DNA from 4 places in the Bradyrhizobium sp. AZCC 1578 genome. Region 3 is predicted to be linked to each of the others. Evidence: predicted binding sites of a transcription regulator. Region 3 holds the regulator's gene; each other region holds the start of a gene.
What was found. The regulator PhoB, encoded in region 3, activates phosphate uptake and scavenging genes when phosphate is short. The targets are predictions, from matches to a motif close to TGTCATNNANCTGTCAT.
Positions count from the first base shown of each region.

Region 1 (7,587 bases), 3.3 Mb from region 3:
ATGGTCTTGATTTCGTGCCGATCGCGATGGGCCTGTTCGGGCTGGGTGAAATCATCGCCAATCTGGAGAGACCCGCCGAGCGCCGCGTCGTCAGCCAGTCGATCCGCAGCCTGATCCCGAGCTGGGTGGACTTGCGGGCGGCCTTTCCGGCCGTGGTGCGCGGCACGGCGCTGGGCTCTGTGCTCGGGGTATTGCCCGGCGGCGGTGCTGCGCTTCCGCCGTTCTCCTCCTACGCGCTGGAGAAGAAGCTCGCCCGCGATCCCTCACGCTTCGGCAAGGGCGCCATCGAGGGCGTTGCCGGTCCGGAGGCCGCCAACAATGCCGGCGCCCAGACCAGCTTCATTCCGCTCTTGACGCTCGGCATTCCCGCCAACGCTCTGATGGCGCTGATGATCGGCGCGCTGATGATGCAGGGCATCCAGCCCGGCCCGCAGATCATGACCGAGCAGCCGAAGCTCGTCTGGGGCGTCATCGCCAGCATGTGGGTCGGCAACCTGATGCTGCTGATCATCAACCTGCCGCTGATCGGCCTGTGGGTCTCGATGCTGAAGATACCCTATCGCCTGCTGTTTCCCGCCATCGTGCTGTTCTGCTGCATCGGCACTTACGGGATCGCCAACAGCCTGTTCAATGTCTGGCTGATGATGGGCTGCGCCTTGATCGGCTATTTCTTCATCAAGATCGGCGTCGAGCCGGCGCCGCTCCTGCTTGGCCTCGTGCTCGGTCCGCAATTGGAAGAAAACTTCCGGCGCGCGATGTTGATCGCTGATGGCGATTTCACCGTCTTTCTGTCGCGGCCGATCAGCGCGGTCATCCTCGCAGTCGTCGCCGCCTTGTTGCTGGCAATGCTTTCGCCGGCAATTCTGAGAACGCGGAAAGAGGCGCTGGCGCAATGAGCGGTGTGGGCGTTAGAGCGTTTTCCAGCGAAGTGGACACCGGTTCGCGTCAAGAAAACGCGTCAAAACAAGAATCTAGAGCCCGGTTCTGATTCAATCAGAACCGAAAGCGCTCTAGTCGCGCAATTGCCAGCGGCCGATGACCCGAAACCGCGAATTCGCATTGTCCTGACGACACAAGGCGATGGCGTCGATCGCGATCGGGCCGATGCCAGTTGTCGAAAACCTGCTGCGCAGCATTGCCACAATCGGCTCGCGCCGTTCGGCGGGAAGCCGTCCCGTCAGCGTCATGTGGAAGCGAAATTCTTCGAAGACGTAAGGGTAGCCCCAGCGGTCGAGATAGTCGCGCTGCCGCGGCGTCAGCGCCTCCGGACTTCGCCGCGCGCGATCTTCCGGGCTGAGGGGAGCACGGAACGAATCGAATGCCCTGGTCGCCTGGGCGGCAAGCAGGTCGAGATCTGCCGACCGTTCGCCGGGAATGACCGCAATGAAGCCGCTGATCGAATCGACGACCGGTTGGATCACGGGCACTGGCCGAGCCAGATCGGCGAACAATTCGCACGCCGCAGCAAGCTGCGCCTCGGCCTTGCCGTCGGCCAGCGCTATCGGCGCCTTCAGCGTGGCGTGAAAGCCGTATTTGCGCGGATCGCGCGTCAGCTCGCGCCAGTCCAACGGGAGACCGTCCGGAAAGGACAGGTCTTCGCCGCTATGGGCATCGTAGCCGAGCAGCACGGCGCCGAACCGGTCGAGCGCGCTGTCAGGCCTGGCGGTGTAATAGATTGCGTAACGGGGGTGATTTGCCATTGCGCCAGAATAGGGCCGCCTCACGCGGCTGCAACCGCCTTGCGTGATGCTGCAGACGAATGGATGAGACGGTTCGCCTCCGTCAGATGTACAAGACGCCCCGCGGCAATGACGGCGACGATGCGCGGGCGCAATGGCACCGTGTCATCGACGAGAAGGATGTCGGCGCGCTGCCCCGAGGCGAGCGTGCCGCGATCGGCAAGGCCAGCGGCGCGCGCCGGTGCCGCCGAGATCAATTGCCATGCCGCGGCCAGCGGCAGAACGCCGTCGGCCGCAAGGCGGAACGCCGCCAATAGCGGCGCCGGATAATAATAGTCCGACGCAAGCACCGAACAGAGGCCCTTGGCGATCATGTCGGAGGCCCTGGTCCAGCCTGTATGGCTGCCGCCGCGCACGACATTGGGCGCGCCGAACACGATGAAGTCTCCGGCTTCGGCAGCATCGCGTGCAGTTTCCTCGTTGACCGGGAATTCGGCGATTGCAACGCCCTGCGCACGGAAGGCCTGCCGCATCGCCGGGCTTTCGTCGTCGTGGGAGAGCATCCGGACGTTTGCCGCGCGTGCTGCCTGCGCCAGCCGGGCGATCGAAGCCGGCACGTCGTGGCCGCGGCAGACCACACGTTCCACCAGGCGATCGAACGCCTCATCGCTGAGACCCGTGCGCTCGACCATTCGGCTGCGCTTTTGCGGCTTGGCGAGGCTGGCGACCGTCGAGTCCATGTGGTCGTTGAAGGCGAACAGGTCGACGCGTCCTTCCGAGAGCCAGCCGATGATTTCGCCTTCCGCGTCGAGATTGTAGGTCTCGTGCCGCAGATGGAAGCGGGTGTCGGCGGCGAGCTGCGGCCGCATCTGCTCGATCGCCTCCAGCAAGCGCCTGGCATTGTCGGCGCTGCGCAGGCCAGGCTCCCACGACCAGGTCGTGGCATGATAGACGGTCGTGATCCCGTTGCTGATCGCCTGCCGGTCGCTGTCAACAAGCGCCACATCGATCGGGAAATCGACCCCGGGGCGCGGCATCATCTGCCGCTCGAAGGCATCGCCATGCAGATCGACAATGCCCGGCAATACCAGGAGGCCATCGGCATTGACGCCGCCGATGCCGTGGTTGCTGTCCGCACCTACGGCTGCGATCTCGCGGCCAGCGATCCGCAATGAGGTTTCGACGATTTCGTGGCCGAGCAGGGCCCGGCCACCTTCGATGAACAGTTCAGTCACGATGCGGCACTCTGGTTGAATGAACGGCGAGTAGCTGCTGCGCCGGCTTCGTACTTTTCGAGAAAGCCCTCTACATCGAGCTTGCGGAAATCGGGCAGGGCGCGGCGAAGCGCCTCATGGTCCCAATCCCACCACGCGAGTTCCGCAAGCCGCCCCGCAATGGATTCCGGAAAACGCCGCTTGATCGGCCGTGCCGGATTGCCTGCAACGATCGTATAGGCGGGGACATCCTTGGTCACGATGGCGCCGGCCGCGACCACGGCGCCGGTGCCGATCGAGCGGCCAGGCAGAATAACCGCGCCATGGCCGATCCAGACATCGTGGCCGATATGGACGTGATGCTTGCGGCGCCACGCAAAAAACTCGGCATCGTCGCTCTCGCCCGAAAAGTAGCTGCTGGCGCGGTAGGTGAAATGCGCCTGCGAGGCCCGGTGCATCGGATGATTACCCGGGTTGATGCGCGTCATCGCCGCGATCGAACAGAATTTCCCGATCATCGTATAGGTGATCTGCGAGTCGTTCACGACGTAGGAATAATCGGCCATCGTGACCTCGAGCAGGATGGTCCGGGCGCCGACCTCGGTGTAGGCGCCGAGCTGGCAGTCGCGCACTGACGCGGTGGGGTCGACCAATGGTTCAGTGGAAAGCATCTTGCCGGCCAACGGTAACGTCCATCAACAATCGGGGAAAGGGGCACCGGCTCGTCTTCGATGCGCTTGATGACAAGATCATGACGGATGCGTGACGTCAGTCCCGCTGTGGACGAAGGCCCCCGTTCGGGCCGACTGTCACACAACTGTTGAATCCGGACGCTAGCGATGGCGGCGCTGTAGAGCAATACATGCTGCGTCGTTCTTGATGCACCCGGCGGATTCGCCGGAGTGATCGGACGTTGTTGAAGATCGCCAGGCAATTCATCTGACTGTCACAGGCCGTTGTTAGCGATCGTGACCGCAGACCCACGAGGAGCGTACCGCTTGACATCGCATGCCATGATCGATGCACGAGATATCTCGAAGTCCTATCAGCGTGGCGTGCCTGTTCTGAACGGCGTCACGCTGTCGCTGCGGCGCGGCGAAATGGTCGCGCTGATCGGTGCGTCAGGCTCCGGCAAGTCGACATTGATTCGTGCGATTGCCGGGCTGACGCCGATCGACGGCGGCCGCAATGGCGGAGGCGGCCGAATCGAAGTGATGGGCGAGCCGATCCAGCGGGGTGGCCGCCTCAACAAGAATCGCGGCCTGCGCGCGCGCATCGGCGTGATCTTTCAGCAATTCAATCTTGTGCCGCGGCTTTCGCTGCTGACCAACGTCTGCTTCGGACTGCTGGGGCGATTGCCGATCCTGCGCGGAACCCTTGGTCAATTCAGCGAGGCCGACAAACGCGTGGCCATGCAGGCGCTGGCGCGTGTGGGCATCGCCGAACATGCGCTCAAGCGCGCCAGCGAACTGTCCGGCGGCCAGCAGCAGCGCGCTGCCATCGCGCGTTCGTTAGTGCAGGGGGCCGAACTGTTGATCGCGGACGAGCCGATCGCCTCGCTCGATCCGGCCGCTGCGCGCCGCGTTATGGATTTGCTCGCCGACATGAACCGCAATGACGGCCTGACCGTGTTCATTTCGCTTCATCAGGTCGAATACGCTCTCAAGTATTGCGCGCGCACGATCGCGCTCAAATCCGGCAAGGTCGCCTATGACGGCCCATCCAGCGCGCTGACGCCGGCTTTCCTCAACCAAATCTATGGCGCGGAATCCGAGGAGCTGTTTCTGCCCTCGTTTGAGGAGCAGGCGCGGCTTGCGCAAGAACGCCGAGACAGCGACGAACGGTCAGTAGCGCGCGCGCCGGCGAACCCCCCGGCTTTTGAAGTCGAACGGCTGTCCGCTTGAAGGTACGACCTCGCGCTTGGCGCTACCGAAAATACAACGCGTTCAAAACAGGAGAAGCGATATGCGCAAGCTAGCTCTGATCGGCACGGCCTTGGCCGTGGCGGCAGGCATCTCGGCCAACGTTGCCCGCGCCGAGACGACTGAAATCAATTTCGGCATTATTGCGACCGAAGCGAGCACAAATCTCAAGACCGTCTGGGAGCCCTTCCTCGACGCGATGGCCAAAGGGACGGGCTTCAAAGTCAACGGCTTCTACGCCTCGGACTATGCCGGCGTGATCGAAGCAATGCGCTTCAAGAAGGTGCAATTGGCCTGGTTTGGCAACAAGTCGGCGATGGAAGCCGCCAACCGCTCGAACGGCGAGATATTTGCGAAGTCCGTCGATTCGGACGGCAACCCCGGTTACTGGTCGCATATCATCGTCCACAAGGACTCGCCGATCAAGAATCTGGAAGACGTCCTCAAATGCGACAAGTCGATCGACTTCAGCATCGGCGACCCGAATTCGACCTCGGGCTTTCTTGTCCCGACCAGCTACATTTTCGCTGCCAAGAACGTCGATCCGAAGGCTTGCTTCAAGACCGTTCGCAATGCCTCGCATGAGGCGAACGGCATGGCGGTGGCGAACAAGCAAGTTGATGCCGCAACGAACAACAGCGAAAGCCTGCGCCGTTTGGAAGTCACCGCTCCCGAAGCCCGCAAGAACATCCGTGTGATCTGGACCTCGCCGCTCATTCCGAGCGACCCGCTGCTCTGGCGCAAGGATCTGGCCGCAGACGTCAAAGCCAAGCTCTATACCTGGGTCTTGAGCTATGGCCGCATCGGAACGCCGGAAGAAATCGCATCCGCGAAGAAGGTTTTGTCTGGTCTGCAGTGGGCGCCGTTTATTCCGTCGTCGGACGACCAGTTGCTCCCGATCCGCGTCCTTGAAGCCAACAAGTCGATCATGAAGATCAAGGGTGACGCCAAGCTGTCGGCGGAAGAAAAAGCCACCAAGACCGCCTCGCTCGAGGCTGACATCAAGACGTACCAGCAAGCGGCCGACAAGGCCGAGCATGGCGCGTTCATGAAGCAGGTCGCGCCGTTCTTCGAGGCAGACAAGGCCAAGGATCAGGCCAAGCTCAAGAAGCTTATCGGCGAGCTTGCGGCGAACGCTGCGACTGCGCCTACCAACTGATGCTGACGAAGGGCGCCAGCCGCCGTGGTTCGGCGCCCTTTAGACATTTTAGGCCATGACAGACATCATCGCTCCCATCGAAAGCCGGCCGTCGCGGCAGGCCCAGGAACCTCCAGTCCCGCTTTATCCCTTCGCCCGACGAGTGCGGGGTTGGCTGGGCTGGGCGTTCGTTTTCGGCTTGCTGGCCTGGAGTTGGGCTCCGGCCGAAATGTTCCGTGTGTCGGCGCTGTTCACCGACTGGCGCAATATGGCCGAGTTCGGCAGCGCCTTTCTCCATCCGAATTTTCGCGAATGGGATCAGTACATCAGCGACATGGTGGTGACCATCCAGATCGCGATCTGGGGCACCGCCCTGGCAGTCGTGTTTGGCATTCCGTTCTCAATTCTGTGTTCCGCCAATATCTGTCCGCCTTGGATAGTACAGCCAGTTCGTCGGTTGATGGATTCCTGCCGCGCCATCAATGAGATCGTGTTCGCGTTACTGTTCGTTGTGGCGGTGGGCTTAGGCCCATTCGCTGGCGTGATGGCGTTGTTCGTTCACAATCTCGGCGTGTTCGCGAAGTTGTTTTCCGAAGCGGTCGAAGCGGTCGATCCGCGGCCAGTGGAAGGCATTCGCGTGACCGGTGCGGTGCGCGTGCAGGAGGTGATCTTCGGTGTCATTCCTCAGGTGCTGCCGCTGTGGAGCTCGCTTACCCTCTACCGGCTTGAGACTAACGTCCGCTCGGCGACGACACTTGGCATTGTCGGAGCCGGTGGCATCGGCCAGACCCTGTATGAAAGCATCCGGAGTTTTCAGTACGCCGATACGGCCGCGCAAATCATTATCGTGGTCGTGACGGTGATGGTGCTCGATCTCATCAGCGCCTGGATCCGCAAAGTGCTGGTATGATCGTACGCCTCGTCGACTAGACTAGGCTGACGAGACGGTGCTGCAGCGCTCGGCGTCGTGGCGAAGGCGAATAGCCCCTTACAAATCCATCGATGAAGGGCAATCGATCGGATTTGCAACAAGCTTCGCTTCTGCGATTGCCAGATCGCGCGGTCGTCTAATCGCCGCTATTGACCATTCTCGATTAGAAACTCGACACGCTCCGCGGCGAAGCGCGCGCGTTTCGTTACCAGCGGTTTGCCGTCGGTATCGACATCGGTACTATCGACCACGAGAACGGGACGCCCGAGCGCGAGATCGAGCCTTGCGGCGTCGGAGGCGTCCACGATGGTGGCGGTGACGCGGGTTGAGGCGCGGCGGTAATCGCGAACGCCGTAATGCGCAAGCAGTTTGGTCATTGAGCGTACGTTGGCGAAGACCGCTCCGGCGCCCGGAAAGCGATCGGCGGAAAGCCAATTGGTGCTGACGCAGATCGGAGTGCGGTCAGCGAGCCGCACCGATTCGATCCGGACCAGCGGTGCGCCGGTCTTCAGTCCGAGCTCACGGGCCAGTTCGCGCGTCGCGGGCTCTTCGGAGGCATCGATCAATTGGCCGCGCGGCTCGCGGCCGCCGGCGCCGACGATCTCCGAAAACCGCGTCCGCGAGCGCAAGGGATAGGCGAGGCGCTGCGCCTCGACATAGGTGCCGCTGCCGCGTTCGGCGCGCACCAGGCCGCGTTCGGCAA
Region 1 is NZ_JAZHRZ010000001.1:6,707,700-6,715,286, forward strand. It holds gene V1290_RS31940 (tripartite tricarboxylate transporter permease) at 1-896, shown strand, start outside; gene V1290_RS31945 (DUF1045 domain-containing protein) at 1,011-1,700, opposite strand; gene V1290_RS31950 (alpha-D-ribose 1-methylphosphonate 5-triphosphate diphosphatase) at 1,721-2,914, opposite strand; gene V1290_RS31955 (transferase hexapeptide repeat family protein) at 2,911-3,576, opposite strand; gene phnC (phosphonate ABC transporter ATP-binding protein) at 3,892-4,797, shown strand; gene phnD (phosphonate ABC transporter substrate-binding protein) at 4,859-5,974, shown strand; gene phnE (phosphonate ABC transporter, permease protein PhnE) at 6,030-6,863, shown strand; gene phnF (phosphonate metabolism transcriptional regulator PhnF) at 7,031-7,587, opposite strand, start outside.
Region 1: a site for PhoB is predicted at 3,645-3,661, ahead of phnC (phosphonate ABC transporter ATP-binding protein). Genes of this name have one in related genera too.

Region 2 (7,587 bases), 1.8 Mb from region 3:
CGCGGCGGCTGCAGCGACCAAGGCGACGCTGCGGGTGACCTATGCGGTGCGCAGTGCGCGCTGGACGCCGCTCTATGATGCCCGTCTCGATACCGGCGCAAAAGACCGCAAGCCCGCGCTCGAACTGGTGCGCCGCGCCGAAATCACGCAGGCCACCGGCGAGGACTGGTCCAATGTCGCGCTCAGTGTCTCCACCGTGCGAACCGCGCGCGGCGGCAGCGCGCCCGAACTCAATCCGCTGATCGTGCAGTATCCGCAACCGCCGCGGCCTCAGGCGTCCGTCAGCGGTGCGATAGATAATAGGTTCCGCTCGGCGCAGGCGCCTGCCGCTAAGGTGGCGGAATCCCTCGCCGAACGTGCCGACGAACAGCAGGCCACGGCTGATGTCAGCGGCTTCCAGGTGGTGTTCAAAATTCCCGGCCGCGTCAGCCTCGGCGCCAGCGAAGGCGCCAAGAGCCTGCGCGTCTCTAGCGTAACGCTCGCGCCCGATCTCGCGGTCCGCGCTGCGCCGGTGAAGGACCCGACCGCGTTCCTCGAAGCGAACTTCAAGCAGAACGAGGACGCGCCGCTATTGCCGGGACGCGTCTCGATCTACCGCGACGGCGTCTTTGTCGGCCGCGGGCAGATGGCCGCCGCGGCCAAGGAGGAGACCGTGCGGCTCGGCTTCGGCGCCGACGACAAGATCAAGATCGAACGCGCGGTTCTCAAGCGCAACGAGGGATCGGCCGGCCTGATCGTGACGACCTCGAAGACCGATGAGCGCGCGTTCAAGACCACCGTGCGCAACGGCCATGATTTCCCGATCCGGATCGCGATCGAGGATCAGTTGCCGGTCAGCGAGAACGAGGAGATCCAGGTCGAAATGCTGCCGTCCACGACGCCGCCGACCGCAAGCAACGTCCGCGACAGACGCGGCGTGCTGGAATGGGCGTTCGAGGCCAAGCCGGGCGAGGTGAGGGACATCAACTTCGCCTGGCGGATCCGCTGGCCCAAGGACAAGGGCGTGGTGATGGTGCCGGCGGGCTAAGGCTGTCTGGCCGCGAAAGGGGCCGTCATTGCGAGCGAAGCGAAGCAATCCATATCTCCGCGCGGGGATAGATGGATTGCTTCGTCGCTTTGCTCCTCGCAATGACGGGGAGGCTTCGTCTTACTTCGCCTTCAAGAATTCCCCCACCTCCAGCAGCACGAACTCGTTATCGTCAGCCTTGTTGGGATCGCGGCTCGACGAAAACGGCAGATTGTTGTCGTTGCCGACGATGATATGCGTCTCGTCGACGCGTTCGACGTTCTCGATGGTGAAGAACGGAAAGGTCAGCACGCCGTCATTGAGCGGTTTGCGCGCCTTCTTGTCGGGATCCTTGATCTTCATCAGGTCGACATAGGCGACCTTGCGCACCGGCTTGCCGACATTGGCGTCGGAGAGCTCGATCTTGTAGACGCGCTTGAATTTGGCGAGGTCCGCAAAGCAGCTCTCGCCGCGCTGACCGGCCGGGCAGGCCTTGTCGGCGGTGCCTTCGCCATTGTCGCGCTCGATGATCAGGCCGTTTGAGGCGTTGATCATGTTGAAATCGCCGATGGCGTGGCCGTTCTGCTCGAACACATAATGCCAATAGCGGCCGGTGAATTTTTCGGCCGCGACGTCGAATTCGAGGATCCGCGCGGCTTCCTTGCCGTCGACTTTTTCGAAGTCCTTCTTCTCGGCATCCCACAGCGGGCCCTCGAGCAGGCCGTAGAGAAACTTGCCGTCCTTCGAGCCAGCAAAACCTTCATAGCCCTTGGAGCGGCGGAGGTTGACGGTGGTGTAGCTCGCGCCTGGAGCGGCAGGCGACTGCACCGACCAATGATCGGGAGAGCGCACCGGCTTGCCGTCGGCGGTGGTTTCGAACACCGCCAGGACCTTGCCGGTCTTGTCGGCCTTCAGCACATAGGGCCCGAACTCGTCGCCGATCCAGAAGGTGTCGCCGATGATCTGAAAACCTTCGGTGTCGAAATCGGCGCCGGTAAGATAGCGCTTGGCGGTGTCCTCATGGAGGATGCGGAACGACACCTTCTTGTCGGGATCGTGCAGGAAGACGGTTTCCTGTCGCTCGATCTTGCCGCTCGCCCAGTCGATCTTGTGCCGGTTCAGATACAGCATGGAGTCGGCCGAGTTGTAGCGCGAGCCCATGCCGTTGTCGGTGAGCACCCAGAACGAGCCGTCCGGCATCACCTTGATGCCGGAATGGCCCTGCAGCGGCTGGCCCTTGAACGGCAGCGAAACGCCGGTCGGGCGTTCGTAGGACTTGCCCATCACGGTGCCCGCGGCGTCGACGCGGCGGCCGGTGGTGTATTTGCCTGATGTCTTGAGATCGTCTGGCGCATCAGCGGGCGCGTCGATAAAGGTCTGCGCCGGCAGCACGGCGTGGCCCTTCAGCGTGGCGGGAAACTCGCCTTCACCTTGAGCGAAGGCGGCGCCGGCCAGAAACATGGACGCGACGGAGCAGAGCAATGACACGCGCATGGCGGATCTCCTGTTGAATGGCGATGCGGTGTGTCTTGCGCAGCGGCTGTTACAACCGGCTGACAGTTTTGTGAAAGCCGCGTAACGGCGTTGGATAAGGCTGCGGTTTCGGTGTTACTGCGCCGCAGCCGGCCGCATGGTTTGCGGCAGCAGGAACGGCACGCCGGCGTCGGTATAGTCGATCTTCACGTCGACCTCAAAAATCCGGCGGATGGTCTCGGCCGTGATCGCATCGCTGCGGCCGCCATCGACGGCGAGCTTACCCCGATGCAACAGCACGATGCGGTCGGCGAACCGCATGGCGAGATTGAGGTCATGCAGCACGGCGATAACGGCCGTGCCGTTCTGCGCGCGCCGCTTCGCCGTCTCCACCAGGTCGATCTGGTGGCGCATGTCGAGGCTCGAGGTCGGCTCGTCCAGCAGCAAGAGTCCCGGCCCATGCTGCGTCTCGCCGCAGGCGAGCTGCACCAGCACGCGGGCGAAATGCGCGCGCTGCTGTTCGCCGCCCGAGAGCGTCGGTAATTGCCGTTGGCTGAAATGCGCCAGATCGACCTCGCCGAGTGCCGCATCGACCAGCCGCTGCGCGGCGGCGCGGCCGGCGTCACCCGCGCCCATATGGACGATCTCCTCGACCGTGAACGGGAAGGTGACGTTGACATGCTGCGACAGCATCGCGCGGTGGAAGGCGAGAAGGCGCGGCGGATAGCTTTGGATGTCGCGCTGCTTCAGGCTGATCTGGCCGCGCGTCGGGCGGAGATCGCCTGACAGCATCCGCAGCAGCGTCGATTTGCCGGCGCCGTTGGGGCCGACAATCGCGACCATCTCGCCGGGGGCAACGCAAAGATCGATGCCATCGACCAGCGTGGCGCCGCCAACGACCATTGAAACCGACTGCGCTTCGAGAACGGCGGTCATAGCGAAACCAGCCCGCGCTGGCGGAGCAGCATCGCCAGAAAGAACGGCGCACCGATTGCTGCGGTCAGGATGCCGATCGGCATTTCCGCGGGCGCCACGATGGTGCGGGCCAGCGTATCGGCGCCCACCAGCAGCACCGCGCCCAGCAGCATGGAAGCGGGTAACAGCAACCGGTGCGCCGGCCCGATCACCAGCCGCAACAGATGCGGCACCACGATGCCGATAAAGCCGACGACGCCGCAGACCGAAACGGCCACGCCCGTCATCGCCGACACCAGCACGATCGAAATCCGCTTCAGTCGTTCGACATCGACACCGCTATGGAACGCCTCGGCCTCGCCCAGCACCAGCACGTCGAGTCCACGCGCGATCGAGAGGCAGGCGATCGCGGCACATCCCAGCACCGGCGCCAGCGTGGCGAGCTTGGGCCAGGTCGCGCCACTCAGCGAGCCCAATAGCCAGAACGTGATGTCGCGCAACTGGCGATCGTCGGCGATGAACACGAGAAGGCCGATGCCGGCATTGGCGATCGCGGCAATGGCAATGCCGGCCAGCAGGAAAATCGCGATCGACGTCCGCCCGGAGCGGCTCGCGATCGAATAAAGGATGACGGTGGTCGCGAGCGAACCGGCGAACGCCGCGACCGGCAGCAACTGATGCTGCATGAAGCGGAAGTTCTGGCCGATCTGGCTGTCGGTGAAGACGATCGCAGCCGCTGCCGCCAGCGCGCCGCCGGAGGAAACGCCGACCAGTGCGGGGTCGGCGAGAGGATTGCGAAACAGCCCCTGCATGATGGCGCCCGATGCCGCGAGCAGCGCGCCGATCATCGCGGCCGCGCCGATCCGTGGAATCCGGATCGACCACAGCACGAGCTGGTCGCGCGCGAGGCTTGGACCTGCAGAACCCTCGCCCCACAGGCCGAGTGCGGCCGGCAGCCGCGCCAGCGGAATTCCGGCAGCGCCTACCGTCAGCGCGATCAGCGCCGCACCGGCCAGCGCGGCGAACAGGCAGATGAGGGTCAGTGAGGCCGGAGGGCGCAACGCGTATCCGCTGCGGCGCTTGGCGCTACCCTCGGTCAGAACGGTCATTTCCGGCAATCGGCGGTGAGTGCCGCAGGCTTGAATTTCTCGGCCTGCGGCGCCAGCGCCGGATAGAGCTTGATCGAGAGATCGCGGGCGGCGGCCGCCGTGCGCGGCCCGAAGCCGAGCAGATAGAGGCCTTCCATCGAGATGAAGGCCTTGTTGGCCGCAGCCGGCGTCAGCGCGAAGGCCGGATGGACGTACACGGCTTCGGCGTCCAGCGAGTCCTTGCCGCGCTGGATCGAGAGCACGACGTCGGGCTTCGCCGCGACGATCGCCTCGTCGTTGATGGGTTTGTAGCCTTCGTAGCCATCGATGGCGTTGATGCCGCCGGCAAGCGCGATGATCTCGTTCGCTGCGGTGTTCTTTCCGGCGGCCATCGCCCGGCCGTTCAACAGCGACATCACGAACATCACGCGCACCGGCTTCGTCACCTTGGCGCGTAGCTCGCGCAATTGCGTCAGGTCGTCCGACACCGCCGCAGTCAGGCATTCGGCGCGCTTGTCCGCGTCCATGGCGTGGCCGACCAGCTTGATCTTGTCGAGCAGGCCGGCTTCCGAAAACGTGTCCGGCACCAGCACCAGCGGCACCTTGGCGGCTTCCAGCACGTCGATGGTTTCCTTCGGCCCGGAGCCTTGCGCTGCCAGCACCAGGGAGGGGTTGAGCCCGAGCACGCCCTCGGCCGAAAGCTGGCGCATGTAGCCGACATCCGGCTTCTCGCGCGCCGCGGCCGGATAGAGGCTGGTCGAGTCGACGCCGACGAGACGGTCCTCGAAACCGAGCGCATAAAGAATTTCCGTGATCGCGCCGCCGATCGAGACGATCCGCGCGGGGTCTGCGATGGTGACGTCGCGATCACGGGCATCATGCACCGTAACGCCCGCAGCGAGCGCGACGCCGCCGAGCAGGAAACAGCCCGCGGCGGCCGACACTGCGAGCGTGCGACAAACTGTCATTTCCGGTTCACCAGGTAAGTCACTTCGTCAGGATCAGCTTGTTCTGCGACGTCAGCCGCAGACGGTAATGCTCCTCGCCATGCGCGATGATGATTTCGCGCTCGGTGGCGAACAGTTCGCGGCTGTCGATCCGGTTGCCGCTGATGGCAAGCGATCTGGTGGAGGCGGGATTGCCGGCTTGCGTCCGGGCGGCTCCGAGCTTGTCTCCTGTTGTCGCGGACATTTTGTGCTTTGGTGCCCCGAAAAATTCAATCGATCCACGCTTGTATAGTTGGGCGCGCCCGCAATCCAACCGCTGAACTTTACAATTGATATAAAGTGCCTGATGCGGTTCTTGACCGCCCGGGAACCGCCACGTAACCAAGCATGATGCGATGTTGGCACAATGCCTGCATCCTGAATGTGGCAGCCAGCAAGCAGCTCGCAAGTTACGCGTAGCGCCCGCCAGCCAGACCTAAAAGAATATCGGGGCTGGGGTTGTATGGCTGACGGGGCTAGGATTTCGCGCGCCCTCTTGTTGGGCGCGTCGGTGTTTTCAATTGCATTGCTGGTCGGGGAAGCCGGCAACGCGCAGACGGCGGGTACGCAGGCTGCAAGCGGCGCGTCCGAGCGGCAGAAGCAGCCGCGGCGCAAGCCGGCGAAGCCGCCGCAGGAGCAGCAGGCAACGGCGCCGGCGATGAATGCGCGGGCGCAGATTGGAGCCGCGCCGGTGCAGTCGCTCGATACCCTTACGGTCGTGGCGTCGAAGACCGAGGAGCGCGCGATCGACGCGCTGGCGCCGGTCAGCGTGGTGACGCTGGAGCAGATTCAGGGTCGCCAGGCCAGCACACTCGGCGGTCTCCTCTACAACATTCCCGGTGTCTGGGTGCAGGATCGCGGCGATGAGCCGTCGACCTCGATCAATATCCGCGGCCTGCAGGATTTCGGTCGCGTTGCCGTGGTGGTCGATGGTGCGCGGCAGAACTATCAGCGCACCGGCCATTTCGCGAACGGCTCCTTCTTCCTCAACCCGGAACTGGTCAGCAGCATCGACATCGTGCGCGGTCCGACGGCCAACATCTACGGTTCGGGCGCGATCGGTGGCGTGGCGTCGTTCCGCACCAAGGACATCGAAGACGTCGTGCGTCCGGGCGAGCGTTGGGGTGTGGACGCCAAAACCATTCTCGGAACGAACTATGGCCGTGCCTTGGGCTCGGTCTTTGGCGGTGTTCACGTCAATCCGAATGTCGATGTGTTCGCCGGCGGTACCTACAGCACGCAGGAAAGCTACAAGGACGGCACTGGTTTCGAAGTCGCCAATACCGGAAACCGGCTTACCGCCGGCCTCGCCAAGGTGACGGTGCGTCCTGCTGACGGACACGAAGTCAAGCTGGGCACGATATTCCAGGAAGATCTTTACAACGTGGGCCAGCCGCCGCGCCGGGCCGGTGATCCCAATTCCACCAATGCGAACGGGACCAATAACCTTTTCGGCACGTCGATCTACAGGACGGACGTAAAGAACTACACGACGACGCTCGGTTGGAAATACTCGCAGCCGGACGACAGGGTTTTCGACTGGGATGCGAAGGTTTATTGGAATCGCACCGAGAACGACCAGATCAAGACGTTCCACACCAGCACGACTCCCTCCGCCTTTTGCGGCGGCGTGCCGGGCAATCCGGTCTCCGGCTGCATCGGCGACAACCGCGGTTACCTGCTCGATACGGTCGGTTTCGACGCGCACAACACCTCGCGCTTCGAGTATGCGGATTGGCACCATGCGGTCACCTACGGCGCCGATGCGTTCCAGGACAACGTGAAGACTGCCGACCGGCGCGGTACTTCGGATGTCACGACTCCGGGCGGTAGACGTACAGTGTCTGGCGGCTTCGTGCAGTGGAAGGCGACATACAGCAACCTGCTGGAGACGATCAGCGCCCTTCGCTACGACAACTACAGCCTGGAATCGGGGGCGACATCATCAGGGGGCGACCGGCTATCGCCGAAGATCACGGTCGCCTTGATGCCGGTGGCGGTGGTGACGCCCTATGCCAGTTACGCAGAAGGCTACCGCGCGCCGTCGATTACGGAGACGCTGGTCAACGGCCCGCATGCCGGCGCTACGGCCTTTGATTCATTCTTCCGTTGTCCGTCA
Region 2 is NZ_JAZHRZ010000001.1:5,216,509-5,224,095, forward strand. It holds gene V1290_RS25070 (mucoidy inhibitor MuiA family protein) at 1-1,027, shown strand, start outside; gene V1290_RS25075 (esterase-like activity of phytase family protein) at 1,148-2,500, opposite strand; gene V1290_RS25080 (heme ABC transporter ATP-binding protein) at 2,615-3,415, opposite strand; gene V1290_RS25085 (FecCD family ABC transporter permease) at 3,412-4,503, opposite strand; gene V1290_RS25090 (heme/hemin ABC transporter substrate-binding protein) at 4,500-5,450, opposite strand; gene V1290_RS25095 (hemin uptake protein HemP) at 5,470-5,673, opposite strand; gene V1290_RS25100 (TonB-dependent hemoglobin/transferrin/lactoferrin family receptor) at 5,932-7,587, shown strand, end outside.
Region 2: a site for PhoB is predicted at 2,560-2,576, ahead of V1290_RS25075 (esterase-like activity of phytase family protein). Genes of this name have one in related genera too.

Region 3 (7,587 bases):
CGCGAGCGGGCCCGTTCCGCAGGCGACGCTGCCCGAGGCTGCGCCGAAGGTGACCGCGCGCAGTCTGAACTTCTACTATGGCGAGCACCATGCGCTGAAGAACATCAACCTGACGCTCGGCACCCACCGCGTCACCGCCTTTATCGGCCCGTCCGGCTGCGGCAAATCCACGTTGCTGCGGATATTCAACCGGATGTACGATCTCTATCCTGGTCAGCGCGCCACCGGTCAGCTCTTGCTCGACCAGACCAACGTCCTCGACCCCAAGCTCGATCTCAATCTGCTGCGGGCCCGCGTCGGCATGGTGTTCCAGAAGCCGACGCCGTTCCCGATGACGATCTACGAGAACATCGCCTTCGGTATCCGTCTCTACGAGAAGATCTCCAAGTCGGAGATGGACGGCCGGGTCGAGAAGGCGCTGCGCGGCGGCGCCCTGTGGAACGAGGTCAAGGACAAGCTCAATGCAAGCGGCCTCTCGCTGTCCGGCGGCCAGCAGCAGCGGCTCTGCATCGCGCGCACCGTTGCGGTCAGGCCCGAGGTGATCCTGTTCGACGAGCCCTGCTCGGCGCTCGATCCGATCTCGACCGCCAAGATCGAGGAACTGATCCAGGAACTGGCAGAGGACTACACCATCGCCATCGTCACCCATAATATGCAGCAGGCGGCGCGCGTCTCGGACAAGACCGCCTTCATGTATCTCGGCGAGCTGGTCGAATTCGACGACACCAACAAGATTTTCACCTCGCCGCGCGATCGACGTACCCAGGACTACATCACGGGGCGGTTTGGTTAAGGAGATAACAGATGGCTTCTGAGCACACCGCCAAGGCGTTTGACAGCGACCTCCAGGAATTGACGCGTCTGGTCGCCGAGATGGGCGGCCTTGCTGAGCGCATGATCACCGAATCCGTCGACGCGCTGGTCCGCCGCGACGTCGCGCTCGGCAAGCACGTCGTCGCCACCGACGTCGAGATCGACCGCCTGCAGCATCTGATCGAGGAGCGCGCGGTGCTGACCATCGCCCGCCGCCAGCCGATGGCGATCGATCTGCGCGAGATCGTCGGCGCGATGCGGGTTGCCACCGATCTGGAGCGGATCGGCGACCTCGCCAAGAACATGGGCAAGCGCGTCGCGGCGCTGGAGAACGATTTCCAGCCGCTGAAACTGATGCGCGGCCTCGAGCACATGACCGATCTGGTACAATCGCAGGTCAAGTCGGTGCTGGACGCCTATGCCGCGCACGATCTGCCGGCGGCGATGGCGGTGTGGAAGGGCGACGAAGAAGTCGACGCCATCTGCACCTCGCTGTTCCGCGAACTCCTCACCTACATGATGGAGGATCCGCGCAACATCTCGTTCTGCATCCACCTGATGTTCTGCGCCAAGAATATCGAGCGGATCGGCGACCACGCAACCAACATCGCCGAAACCGTGTTCTACATGATCGAGGGTCAGCAGATGCTCGACAAGCGCCCGAAGGGCGACATGACGACGTTTGCCACGACCGTCTCCAACACTTGAGGAAAGCAGAATGAGCGCGCGCATTATGGTGGTCGAGGACGAGGAAGCGTTGACCACGCTGTTGCGCTACAACCTCGACGCTGAAGGCTATGAGGTCGAGACCGTCGGCCGCGGCGACGATGCGGATACGCGGCTGAAGGAGCGCGTGCCCGATCTCGTCGTGCTCGACTGGATGCTGCCGGGCCTCTCCGGCATCGAGCTGTGCCGCCGTTTGAGAGCGCGCCCCGAAACCAAGCAATTGCCGATCATCATGCTGACCGCGCGCGGGGAGGAGAGCGAGCGGGTGCGGGGGCTTGCGACCGGCGCCGACGATTACATCGTCAAGCCGTTCTCGGTGCCGGAACTGCTGGCGCGCGTAAAGGGCCTGCTGCGGCGGGCGAGCCCCGAGCGGCTCGCCACCGTGCTGACCTATGGCGATATCGAACTCGATCGCGAAAAGCGCCGCGTCGCGCGCTCAGGCCGCCAGATCGATCTCGGCCCGACCGAGTATCGCCTGCTCGAATTTTTCCTCGAGCACCCCGGCCGCGTCTTCAGCCGCGAGCAGTTGCTCGATAGCGTCTGGGGCCGCGACATCTATATCGACGAGCGCACCGTCGACGTCCATATCGGCCGCTTGCGCAAACTGCTCAACCCCGGCCGCGAGCAGGATCCGATCCGCACCGTCCGCGGCGCAGGTTACGCGCTGGATGACCGGTTTGCGAAGGTGGAGCCGTAACGCTCCGTTGCCGTCCTCGCGAACTTCTCGGTCGTCCCCGCGAACGCGGGGACCCATAACCACCAATCTCGATTGTTGAAACGTGCTGGAGCTCCAGCTCAGCGTAACCACAGACACCTGTGGTTATGGGTCCCTGCGTTCGCACTAGGGCATGCACACTTGTTGCGCCGCAAATACTCATGAAAAGCCAAGGGTTTTTGCACTTCTCAAGTGTTGCGACGTAGTTTTGCTGCGCGCGCTCTCCACCCCACCGAAGCGCTGGATTCCGATCTTGCGCGAAAACGCCAGCCTCGATTCCAAAATTTCGATGAGCTCGCATCTTCGATTCTAAAATTGCATATGAAGCCTGAATCGCACTGCAACATGTGTGCATCCACTAGTGCGTTCGCAGGGACGACAAGTTGAGGGGTTCTCGCCTCTATTCCGTCATCCCCGCGAAACGCGAGGACCCATAACCGCCAATCTCGATTGTTGAAATGCGCTGGAGCTCCAGCTCAGCATAACCACCTGCACTTGTGGTTATGGGTCCCTGCATTCGCAGGGACGACATCGTTGAGATAGCGGCGCGCGCCCCTTACCGCGTCTGCTTCGGCTGCTGCCTCCGCCGATCGGCGGCGGGCTGGTAGGCGATGCGCGAGTGGTGGGCGCAATAGGGCAGGCCGGTGAGCGCCTTGCCGCCGCAGAAGAAGAATTCCGGGCTCGAGGGATCGCCGACCGGCCAGTGGCAGGTGGCCTCGTTCAGTTCGAGCAGCGACAGCCGCTGGCTCATCGGCACGACGTTGTCGAAGGCGATCGGATCCGGCTCCATCTCGACTTCGAAGGCGTGTGCCAGCGCGGTGTTGCCGCGCGAGACCGGGCGCGACACCCGCATCATCGGCTGGGCGGGGCGTGCCTTGCGCTGCCGCGGGGCGGCCGAGGAGGGGCTCTTGGCACGGCCGGAAAGGCCCAGCCGGTGCACTTTGCCGATTACGGCGTTTCGCGTCACATTCCCGAGTTCCGCGGCGATCTGGCTCGCCGACAATCCGGCTTCCCAGAGCTTCTTAAGCTGTTCGACGCGATCGTCGGACCAGGTCAAAACCGTCATCGTAATCTTCCCTTCGCATCGCGCCGGCCAATCGGGGGCAGCGCTGGCGAGTCATTCGTCTCAAAAATCCCTGCGGTCAGAATCCCTTAGCCCTCGCCGGACGCGCTAACCGCGCCGAACGTTTACGCCTGCACAAAATGGACTCTTAGGGATCAGAACTGCCGCACGAGATGTCGTACCCGACAGCCCAAACGCTACAATATGGCGTGACTCGGGCGCAAGAGTCCGGGCCCGAACGTCCACATGTTCTGACATCTAGGCATTTCACTGCGTGTTTTCCACCACACCGCAATCTTACGGATTTCAGCATCTTGCACTGCAGGAAAGGCGGCTCCGTGGCGTGTTGACAGCGCCCCACGCCCACATAGAATGCCTCTCACGTGCCGCCCTTAAGAGGCGGCACGTTTCGTTTTCGCAAGACCGGCTGTTGCCGCGTTCGCGCCAATGCACGCCCGCGGCAGGTCTCAAAGGCAGGTCTCAAACCTCAGTGATTGCCATGACCAATAGTGCCACGTCGCATCTGCTCCCGGTCTTCGCCAGGGTCGATCTCGGCTTCGAACGCGGCGAGGGCTGCTGGCTGACCGCCACCAATGGCGAGCGCTATTTGGACTTCACCTCGGGCGTCGCGGTGAATGCGCTCGGTCACTGCCATCCGCACCTGATCGCGGCGCTGCAGGAGCAGTCGACGAAACTCTGGCACATGTCGAACCTGTTCAAGTCGCCGGATGGCGAGAAGCTCGCCGCGCGGCTTTGCGAGCAGAGCTTTGCCGACCTCGTGTTCTTCTGCAATTCCGGCGCCGAGGCGATGGAAGGCGTGATCAAGGTCGTGCGCCGCTATCAATTCTCCAAGGGCCATCCCGAGCGCTATCGTCTCGTCACCTTCGAGGGCGCATTCCACGGCCGCACCCTGGGCACGCTCGCAGCAACCGGCTCCGCCAAATATCTCGAAGGCTTTGGGCCGCCGATGGACGGTTTCGACCAGGTGCCGCATGGCGATCTCGAAGCGGTCAAGAAAGCGATCGGCCCGCAGACCGCGGGGATCCTGATCGAGCCGGTGCAGGGCGAGGGCGGCGTGCGCTCGGCGCCGCAGTCTTTCTTCAAGGCGCTGCGCCAGCTCTGCGACGAGAAGGGCCTGTTGCTCGCGTTCGACGAGGTGCAGACCGGCATGGGCCGCACCGGCGATCTCTTCGCCTATAAGCGCGTCGGCGTGACACCGGATGTGATGTCGCTGGCCAAAGCGTTGGGCGGCGGCTTCCCGATCGGCGCGGTGCTGGCGACGGCGGAAGCCGCAAGCGGCATGACGCCGGGCTCGCACGGCTCGACCTTCGGCGGCAATCCGCTGGCGATCGCAGCCGCCAATGCCGTGCTCGACGTGATGCTGGAGCCGGGCTTCTTCGATCACGTGCAGAAGATGTCGCTGCTGTTGAAACAGAAAATGGCCTCCGTCGTCGATCGCTATCCCGCCGTGCTGTCGGAAGTTCGCGGCGAGGGGCTTCTGGTCGGCGTCAAGGCCGTGGTGCCGTCGGGCGATCTCGTCAATGCGTTGCGCGACGAGAAATTGCTCACCGTCGGCGCCGGCGACAATGTGGTGCGGTTCCTCGCGCCGCTGATCGTCACCGAGGCCGAGATCGAGGAATCCGTGCAAAGGTTGGAGCGCGCCTGTGTCGCGCTGTCCGCTGGCCAGTTGAAGAAGGCGGCGGGCTGATGAGCAAATCCGTCCGTCACTTCCTCGACATCAATGAACTGCCGTTAGATGAATTGCGCAGCATGCTGACCCTGAGCGCCACCATGAAGGCGAAGCTGAAAGCGCATGAGAAGGGCAAGAAGCCGCTCGAAGGCAAGACGCTGGCGATGATCTTCGAACGTCCCTCGACCCGCACCCGGGTGTCGTTCGACGTCGGCATGCGCCAACTCGGCGGCGAATCCATCATGCTGACCGGTGCCGAGATGCAGCTCGGCCGCGGCGAGACCATCGCCGACACCGCGCGCGTGCTGTCGCGCTATGTCGATGCGATCATGATCCGCATCCTCAACCACGACGCGCTCCTGGAATTGGCCGCGCACGCCACGGTGCCCGTGATCAACGGCCTGACGCGGCGCTCGCATCCCTGCCAGGTGATGGCCGACCTGATGACCTTCGAGGAGCATCGCGGGCCGATCGAGGGCAGGACCGTAGCCTGGACCGGCGACGACAACAATGTGCTGGCATCCTGGGCGCATGCAGCCGAGCGTTTCAAGTTCAGGCTCAATGTCGCAACCCCGCCGCAACTTGCGCCGAACAAGGCGATGAAGGACTGGATCAAGGCGACGCAAGCGCCGATCGTGCTCGGCACCGATCCCGAAGCCGCGGTGCGCGGCGCCGATTGCGTCGTTACCGACACCTGGGTCTCGATGGGCGACAAGGACGGCGAACATCGCCACAATGTGCTGAAGCCCTATCAGGTCAATGCGAAGCTGATGTCGCTGGCCAAGCCGGACGCGATCTTCATGCACTGCCTGCCCGCCCATCGCGGCGAGGAAGTCACCGATGAAGTGATCGACGGCGCGCAGTCGGTCGTGTTCGACGAAGCCGAAAATCGCCTGCATGCGCAGAAAGGCATTCTGGCCTGGTGTTTTGACGCGGTGGCATAGGTTTCTCCGTCGTCCCTGCGAAAGCAGGGACCCATACGCCGCGGCCCCAATAATTAAAGGCAGTGGTTGACGCCTTGCCTTACTCACAACGCCCTGTGGTTATGGGTCCCTGCGTTCGCAGGGACGACGCGTGGAGATGGTTTCGCCGGCTCGTCAACCCCTTTTGTTTTGCATTCCGAGCCCCCAGATAAGGCGCCATGGATTCACAATCAGACATCAAAATCATGACCGAGGCGCCAATCCGCGCGCCCTCGTCCGTTCCCGTCGATGATGCGGTGCTGCCGTTCGAGGTCGCCTCGCTCGATCTGCGCGGACGGCTGACCCGACTCGGCCCCGCGCTCGACGACATCCTGACCAAGCACGATTATCCGGCGCCGGTCGGAAAATTGCTTGGCGAAGCGATCGTGCTGGCGACGCTGCTCGGTTCGGCGCTCAAATTCGACGGCCGGTTCATTTTGCAGACGCAGACCGATGGCCCGGTGTCGTTTCTGATCGTGGATTTCCAGTCGCCGGATCGGCTCCGCGCCTATGCGCGCTACGACGCAAGGCGGCTGAAGGACGGGCAGGATTCAGGCGCCCTGCTCGGCAAGGGCCATCTCGCGATGACCATCGATCAGGGCGCGGACATGAGCCGTTACCAGGGACTGGTGGCGCTCGACGGCGGCAGCCTTGAGGATGCCGCGCATGAATATTTCCTGCGCTCCGAGCAGATTCCGACCCGCGTGCGGCTTGCGGTCGGCGAAGAATGGCGTGGCGGCGACGGCGGCAAGCATCGCTGGCGCGCCGGCGGCATGCTGCTGCAATTCCTGCCGCAGGCGCCCGAGCGGGCGCGGCAGGCCGACCTGCATCCGGGCAACGCGCCGGAAGGCGCGGTTACGCATCAGGTGGCGGAAGACGACGCATGGGTGGAAGGTCAGTCGCTGATCGGCACTGTCGAGGATGTCGAACTGATCGATCCCGATCTGTCGGGCGAGCGCCTGCTGTATCGCCTGTTTCACGAGCGCGGCGTGCGCGTGTTCTCACAGCTCTCCTTGCGCGCAAAATGCTCCTGCTCGCGCGAGGCAGTCTCCGCGATGCTGAAAAGCTTCTCGCCCAAGGACCGCGCCGAGATGGTCAAGGACGACAAGGTGGTGGTGACCTGCGAGTTCTGCTCCTCGGTCTATCAGTTCACCCCGCATGAAGCGGGCGTGGAGGAGTAGGGGACCGTAGGGTGGGCAAAGGCGCGATAGCGCCGTGCCCACCATCATCCTCGATCGCGCTTGATGATGGTGGGCACGCTTTGCTTTGCCCAGCCCACGGACTGTCGTCATCCGCGAAGACGGGTGACCCAGTATCCCAGAGACAGCAGTGATCGAAATCGAGAAGTCGCGGCGTACTGGGTACCCCGCGTTCGCGGGGTATGACGGTGATATGTTGCGTCGCTACCACCGCGTCATTGCGAGCGCAGCGAAGCAATCCATCTATCCCCGCGCTGAGGCGTGGATTGCTTCGCTTCGCTCGCAATGACAGGGATAAGGCCACGGCAAACACATTCGTCATGCTCGGGCTTGCCGCCTCCGCTGAAGCTTCGGCGCGCCAGCACGGGAAAGCCTCGGCGAAGCCTTGGCGTAGCCGGGACCCGGGCATCCGTCACCCT
Region 3 is NZ_JAZHRZ010000001.1:3,417,082-3,424,668, reverse strand. It holds gene pstB (phosphate ABC transporter ATP-binding protein PstB) at 1-793, shown strand, start outside; gene phoU (phosphate signaling complex protein PhoU) at 805-1,521, shown strand; gene phoB (phosphate regulon transcriptional regulator PhoB) at 1,532-2,236, shown strand; gene V1290_RS16310 (GcrA family cell cycle regulator) at 2,811-3,320, opposite strand; gene V1290_RS16305 (aspartate aminotransferase family protein) at 3,817-5,025, shown strand; gene argF (ornithine carbamoyltransferase) at 5,025-5,951, shown strand; gene V1290_RS16295 (Hsp33 family molecular chaperone) at 6,149-7,150, shown strand.

Region 4 (7,587 bases), 1.4 Mb from region 3:
GTTTTCGTGTTCGACCCTGCAGACGCTCAGGACGTCATCGATTTTTGGAACTATCGAATACTAGAACGTTGGGTGTTTCCAATAAATCTCAACTGGTTTGAAGATTGTTTGGATTGGATCCAGGCGTTTATCGCAGCAAACTTTCGCCCACTTGAGGGCAATCCGAATGGCGTCATGACGCATACCACGCTGGAATTTGCCCGTTCGATTAACGAAATTAGACGCAAAGAACTGTCATCTGCTGTTGCCGCTGGCGTGCCGTCAGGATCTTTCTTCGTAAAGACCTACTATGATTCCATTTGGCAGTATCGCGCCGATGACACGCATTTCAGAGTCGGGCGGCCGGTGAGGGTCAGTGGGGCCAAGACAAGTTTCGATGAGAAAGTCGCGGTCAATGAATCATTTAGGGGCGTTGATTTAACGATTCGCGTTCCAAAACTTGCCCCCTCCTTTCTTGGTTCAGCTAATAGTTTCGAGAAATCAACTTGGGCTAACGTAGTCACAATCATCAAGTACGGCAGAGCCGATAGCATCGCGACGGTCTATCCTATCAATTTTCTGAATCCTAGAATCCCTAACCTCCGCTGGGGCGAGTTTAGTCCCATCACTCGAGAAGGTTGGGTGCTTCCACAAGACTTCGATACATCACATGACATGTTGCATCTGGAATTCGGCCGCAGTGCGATCATAGGTTGGTTGAAGTTACGAGATATCGAGGCCAACCCATCTGACGCGGGAAGAATTGCCGAACAGATAATCGCCGCGGTGGAGGGCTTGCAATCTTGTGCAATGCTTGCTGACCCCAGCGTGATCAAGCTTCTCAATGAGATGGCATCAGGCGGAGATGATAGCGGAGTTCCAACTCAACGTTGGGAGAACATATTTAAGAAGACTGATCGCGGGCGGATGCCATGGATAACATTACAGCGCTTCATCGATGCTCAAATTTTGCGTTCCGGCCTGCAAATCAAGTGTCCTAACTGCTCAAAGTTGAATTGGTATGACGTTAAGACGCTAGACTACGACCTAATTTGCCACAGGTGCTTGAAGGCGTACAAATTTCCACAGGATGCGGCTCATCTTAATGGCTTGCGATGGCTTTATCGAGCGATTGGCCCATTCGCCGTCCCGGGTTTTGCTGGCGGCGGTTACTGCGTGGCGTTAACGTTGAGATTCTTTGGTCATGCACTTGAGATTGATTGTTCGCTGACGTGGACAACTGGCCTCGACTTGAAGATCAACGGTAAGTCGAGCGAGATCGATTTTGCGTTTTGGTATTTGCGGCGGCGCCACTTTGGAGAATACGGCGAACCTGCCTTGATGATAGGTGAGGCGAAAAGCTTTGCAGAAAACGCCGTCACTAAAGCTGATATCGATAGGATTGTAGAGTTAGCCGAAAAACTGCCTGGCGCATTTTTGGTTTTTGCGGTTCTTAAGGAGCACCTTACGACCAGAGAAACGACGTTGCTTCGTAAGCTCGCTAGTTGGGGGCGTCGTCGTCAATTCGAAGGAAGGCCAAGAAACCCTTTGATTGTTCTGACTGGAAAAGAGCTGTTCACGACGTACCGGATATCACGTGATTGGCAATCCAATCCAAAGGTGAAGGCGCTCGTGGGATCCAATGCTGACTTAGCCAATCCTCTTACGCTGGCAGAGATAACTCAACGGCTCCACTTAAATATGCATCCGTTCCACGCTGACTTTGAAAGAAGGCTTCAGACCCTCCAACTCCGGAAGCAACTGAGAGCAAAAGCAACGTCCTAAATGCTCGGACTGCGACCCGGTCTTAGCAACAGAATTACGGCGCTGTCACGTAATGCTCACAGCGTGCCACGGCCGCCATGCTAGGCCAGCGCCGGCGCGCAACCGACTGTCGCGCCGGCAGCCGCGGTAACTGTTAGCTAGCTCACACGTGAAGGCTGCAAAACGATGTAAGCTCTTCACGGTTCGCCGTGAGCTGTCATGCTCCGGCTGCGCAAGCGAATATCGATAGTGCGGACAACGCGTCCGGCCGGTTGTCACTGGCCGGGCGATCGGATCATCGTGCCGAAAGGGCAGATCTGGGCCGGCCAATGAGCAGCAAACCGAGGCCGAGGACGCAGCGATCGGCGAAGAGGAAACTGGCAGCAGGCACACAAACGGGGGAGCGCGCAATGGGTCAAATCGGCAGGTCTACCGACCCCTCGACGGCTGACAATCGCGACGACGTTGCAGGCAGCGAGGTCGCTTCGTTCCGCTACAACAATCCCGGCGCTCAATATCCCAGTGCGCGGGCCGCGCGCTTCGGCCAGACCGGCTATGGGATCATCGGTGGCGGCCACAAGATCGCACGCTTTCCCTCGCCGGTGAACGGCGCCGCCTCGAACTTCGACCTGTTGTCGCGCAGCTATGTCGGCATGCGGATCGGCGAAGCTGGAACGAAGTGGACCGGCGCGCACGGCTTCGGCGTGCCGGGCTATGATCCGAACGCCATCCTGACCAAGGAGATGGTCGACGATCCCGTGCAGGCGATCGCCTTGCTGAAAGCCATTGCTGGCCGCGAGTCGGGCAAAGGCAATAACCTGACCGAGGAGCAGTGGCGTCAGGCCCATCGCATGTACAAGGCCGGCAGCGCCGACGCCTTCTTCGACGGTCTGCCAGCCGTAGCCATTGCCCAGCCGCCCGCGAGCGGTGTGCCCTCAGGTGCGGGCCTGGTGCAGCGCGCCCGCGCGCATATCGGCGAGCAATATGTCAACACGCAGGTGCCGAAAGACGATCCGCATTGGCATGGCCCGTGGGACTGCGCCGAGTTCGTCTCATGGCTGGTCTATCAGGAAGCCGGCACGCTTTACGGCTGCGTCGACCACACGGCACAGCCGGCCAAGGCCGATGCCTATACCGGCGCCTGGAAGGCCGACCTCGAGCGACTCGGCAAGCGCGTTTCGGTGGAGGAGGCGGCGGCGACCGTCGGCGGCATCGTGCTCCGCTATCCGCCGGGTCCGGGCAAGATGGGCCACATCGCCGTATGCGACGGCAATGGCGGCACCATCGAGGCAAAGGGACGGCGTTACGGCGTGGTAGCGGACACGGTGCATGGCCGCGGCTGGCATACCGGCATCCTGATTCCCGGCATCTCCTATGACAGTACCGCGCCGATCAAGGTCAACCCGCCAGCCGTCATCTACGAGGTCGGTGCGCCGAACATGGATATGGCCGTGGTTGCGCGCATCCAGGCGGCGCTGGCCGCGAAAGGCTTCGATCCCGGCCTGATCGACGGCGAGTTCGGACTGAACACGCAAGCCGCCGTGCTGCGTTTCCAGGAAGCCGAGGGCATGGTCGTCGATGGCGCGGTCGGGCCGGAAACGGCGGCAGCGCTCGGCATCTCGCTCGAGGCGGAAACCGTTAAGCCCGGCGTCGCGGTGGCGGAGACGGGTCCCGCCGCTGGCGCTCCTGCGCTCGACCTGCAGCAACTGCTCCCGCTCATTCTCATATTGCTATCGAAGGAGAAACCGATGGCCGCCGATCCTGCCAAGCCGGGCCAAGGCCTCGAACTGCTGCTGCCGCTGATTCTGCAGTCGGCGCTCACCGGCAAGCAGCTCGACATCACGCAGCTTCTTACCGTGCTTGCGACCGGCAGGCCGGCGCCGGCGGTCACGCCGATTGCCAACACGCCGGTGCTCGCGCAACCGGTCAACACTGTCCCGGCGCCGGTCGTCGCGCAGCCGGCAACGCCGCAACAGCCTGGCGCCGCTGCGCCGGTCGATCTCATCACCGTGCTGATGCCGCTGCTGTACGAGCGGCTGACCGGCAAGCCATTCCCGGGTACCGAAAAACCGGACAAGCCCGCCGAGCCGCTCGCGCCGGCCGTGACGCGGCCGAGCGTACAGCTTTCCGCCGGCATGCTCGGCATCGTCACCCTGCTGCAGTCGGCCGGCATTCTCAACTTGCCTTTCAATCTTGGAGCGATCGCCGGCCAGGCGCCAACCACAACCGCGCCGGTTTCAGGCTCGACCATGGCGACCTTGATTCCGATCATCACCGGCGTAATCGGCGCCACCGGCGGCTTCGGCGCGCTGGGTGGGATTGCATCGAAGCTGTTGGGCGGACTGCTCGGCGCGTTCGGGAAGAAGTGAGCGGATACGATACCTGGTCCTGTGCGCAGATTGCTGTCTAGCGTTGCTTGGGCGCTGAGCTCGCCGCTAGTGTCATGACACCTGCTCGGGGCATTGAACCTTTCGGTCCGCGCCAAGACACATCCTCGCCTACAACAATGTTTGCCGCAGGGCGCGTCTTTTCATGGAAGATCCTGCAGTTTTTCTCAGCCGTATTGCCAAGTTCGTCCTGATACCGGTTGGCCTGCTGCTATTGCTCGGAGCGGGCTTCAGCGTCTGGTCAACAAAAACATGGATTGCGCGCGCAATTGAAACGCCGGGGTCGGTGATCGAGATGGTGCGCCTGCGCGACAGCGAGGATAAGGGCTACCTGTTTGCGCCAGTCGTGCGCTTCCAGACGATGGACGGTCGCACCATTGAATTTCAGTCCGGGCTGCGCACCAATCCGCCGGCTTATCGCACCGGACAGACTGTCTCGGTTCTCTACGATCCCGATGTACCCGAATCGGCGGCCATCCGAGGCGTGTTTTCCCTTTGGCTGATGCCGATCATCGTGGCTTTCATCGGATCGATCTTCCTGATCGTCGCAACGGTCATGATCGTACTGATCAAGAGGGTGTCGCGGGCTTTCGACGCACCATTGCATGTCGTTGATGCAGCCAGCCCGCCAAGGCATGGCGCTGGGCTCAAGAGGTCACGTTAGGCAGGTAACGCCAAAGGCCCGCGGCAAAGGCGGCGCCTTGTCGGTTGTGCGGATACGTTCGTGCGCAAGCGTTGATCGGCTTGCCCGGTCGAAGCCGCGTTGCAGTGAGGGCAAGTGCCGCTCGTCGGAATCGAATGACCACTGCTTGCAAAAGCCGATTTTTAGTCGAGCACGTCCGTCGAGTTCCGCCAGCAGGTCAGGCATCGGCCTGCGTCGAGCGGCGTCATCCCTACGTCATGGATCGTTGATAGCCAGACCAAGCGAACAACGAAGGCCTTTGTTCGGAAATGACGAACAGCTTCCGGATTTGGACATGCTATCACTCCAGAACGTGACCGTTACCTACGCCAACGGCGTCGAGGCGCTGCGGCCGACCACCGCCGTTTTCGAGCGGGGGAAGTTCATCGTTCTTCTCGGCACGTCAGGCGCGGGCAAATCGACGTTGCTGCGCAGCCTCAACGGGCTGGTGCGGCCGACTTCGGGTGAGGTTTGTGTTGAAGGTCGCGGATCGATCTTCGGCAGCCGCGCCCAGTTGCGGGCGCATCGGCGGCGGACCGGCATGGTGTTCCAGCAACATCATTTGATCGGCCGGCTGTCGGCACTCGACAACGTGCTGACTGGACGGCTCGCCGCGCACAGTGTCCTGCGATCGATTTTTCCGCTGCCACGCGCTGACCGCCTGCTCGCGCTGGAAGCGCTTGACCGGGTCGGTCTCGCCGACAGGGCGCTGGACCGAGCCGACCAGCTTTCCGGAGGACAGCAACAGCGCGTCGGCATTGCACGCGCCATGGCCCAGAAGCCCGAGATCGTGCTTGCAGATGAACCGGTCGCAAGCCTCGATCCCGCCACCTCCGTCCGGGTGCTTGAGGATCTTCATCGAATTTGCCGCGAGGACGGCATTACCGCGATCGTCAGTCTACATCAGGTCGATCTGGCACGCCGGTTCGCTGATCACATCATCGGGCTGGCGCAGGGGCGCGTCGTTTTCGAAGGCGCGCCGGATCAACTCGGATCGGTCACGCTCGATCATATCTACGCGACGGAACGCAAGGGCTTGGCCAAGGCGGCCTAGTCGGGCCGTCAATCTGAATGGAGAAATCAGATGATGCAACGCCGCAATTTCCTTGTCGGGTCGGCCGCGGCCGGCCTCTGCGCGCTCGCCGCTCCGGTGTTTGCCGCCGACAAGACCAGCCCCGATAAGCTGCGGATCGCCCTGCTGCCTGACGAAAATGCATCGACGATCATTCAGAATGCACAGCCGCTCAAGAAGTATCTCGAGGACGTGCTGAAGAAGCCCGTCGAGATCATCGTCACCACCGACTATTCGTCGATGATTGAGGCGATGCGGTTCGGTCGCATCGAGGTGGGATATTTCGGCCCGTTCTCTTACGTGCTTGCCAAGTCGAAGGCGCCCGATATCGAGCCCTTTGGTGTCGGCGTCGAAAAGGGCAAGCCCAATTACCAGTCGATCCTCATCGCCACCGCGGATGGTCCGGTAAAGGAACTGGCCGACATCAAGGGCAAGCCATTCGCGTTCGGCGACCGGGCCTCTACGTCAAGCCATCTTGCGCCGCGCGCCCATCTCGCCAAACAGGGGCTGATCGGCGACGCGGACTACAAGGTCGTCCATCTCGGCCAGCACGATGCGGTCGCGCGTGCCGTCGCGGCTGGGCAGGTGCCAGCCGGCGCTCTCTCGGAGCAGATTTATCGCGTCTTGGTCGAGACCAAGAAAATTGATCCGACCAGGATTCGGCAGCTCGCATTGTCCGAACCCATTCCGAACTACCCGCTAACGGTGCAAGGTTTTCTGAAACCCGAGCTCAAGGACGCCATCAAGCGGGCATTCCTGGATCTGAAGGACCCCGCCATCCTCAAGCTGTTCCGCGTTGAAGCCATCGCGACCGCAACCGACAAGGATTACGACGTGTTGCGCGACATGGCGAAAGTGCTCCAGCTCGACGTAGCCAAGCTGTAAAAAGATGAAATCGGTTTCCCATACGTTCGACGCCATTCTTGAGGAGCAACGCCGCTCCGCCTTGCGCGGGGCGGGCCTCGTCGGCTTGATCGTCGCTGCGTGCGTCGCAGCCCTGGCGGCCACCGGCTTCTTCGACGCGCAACGGTTTCTGGAAAGCGGGCCGGCGATTGGTACGCTGGCCTCCGAAATGGTGCCGCCGGATTTCAGCCGTTGGCAGTCATGGCTGCGGCCGCTTCTGGATACGCTTGCGATGTCGATCGCCGGCACCGCGCTCGCAGTGGCCTTCTCCCTGCCGCTCGCCCTTCTGGCTGCGCCCAATACAAGTCCGCACCCAATTGTTTATCTGGCCGTGCGGACATTCCTCGCTTTCCTGCGCTCGGTGCCGGAGATCGTCCTTGGCGTTCTGTTTGTCGCGGCGGTCGGTTTCGGCGCGCTGCCCGGCGTCCTTGCGCTGGCGCTGCATTCGGTCGGCATGGTTGGCAAGTTCTATGCCGAGGCCATCGAACATGTCGATCCCAAGCCGCTGGAAGCGGCTCGCGCCGCGGGCGCGACGCCGTTACAGGTCATCCAGCACGCTGTTCTGCCGCAAGTCCTGCCGCAACTCACCGATGTTACGATCTACCGGTGGGAATATCACTTCCGGGCTTCCGCCGTGCTCGGCATCGTCGGTGCAGGGGGAATCGGCTTCGAACTAATCTCGGCGCTGCGGCTACTGAATTACAGCCAAGTGTCGGCCATCCTGCTTTCGATCCTCGCCTGCGTCGTCATTGTCGACAGCGTCGGCGCGTACTTGCGAAAATCGCTCAAGTAATAGTCTC
Region 4 is NZ_JAZHRZ010000001.1:4,773,802-4,781,388, forward strand. It holds gene V1290_RS22860 (hypothetical protein) at 1-1,764, shown strand, start outside; gene V1290_RS22865 (peptidoglycan-binding protein) at 2,154-4,112, shown strand; gene V1290_RS22870 (DUF3592 domain-containing protein) at 4,276-4,794, shown strand; gene phnC (phosphonate ABC transporter ATP-binding protein) at 5,108-5,866, shown strand; gene phnD (phosphate/phosphite/phosphonate ABC transporter substrate-binding protein) at 5,897-6,769, shown strand; gene phnE (phosphonate ABC transporter, permease protein PhnE) at 6,774-7,580, shown strand.
Region 4: a site for PhoB is predicted at 5,016-5,032, ahead of phnC (phosphonate ABC transporter ATP-binding protein). Genes of this name have one in related genera too.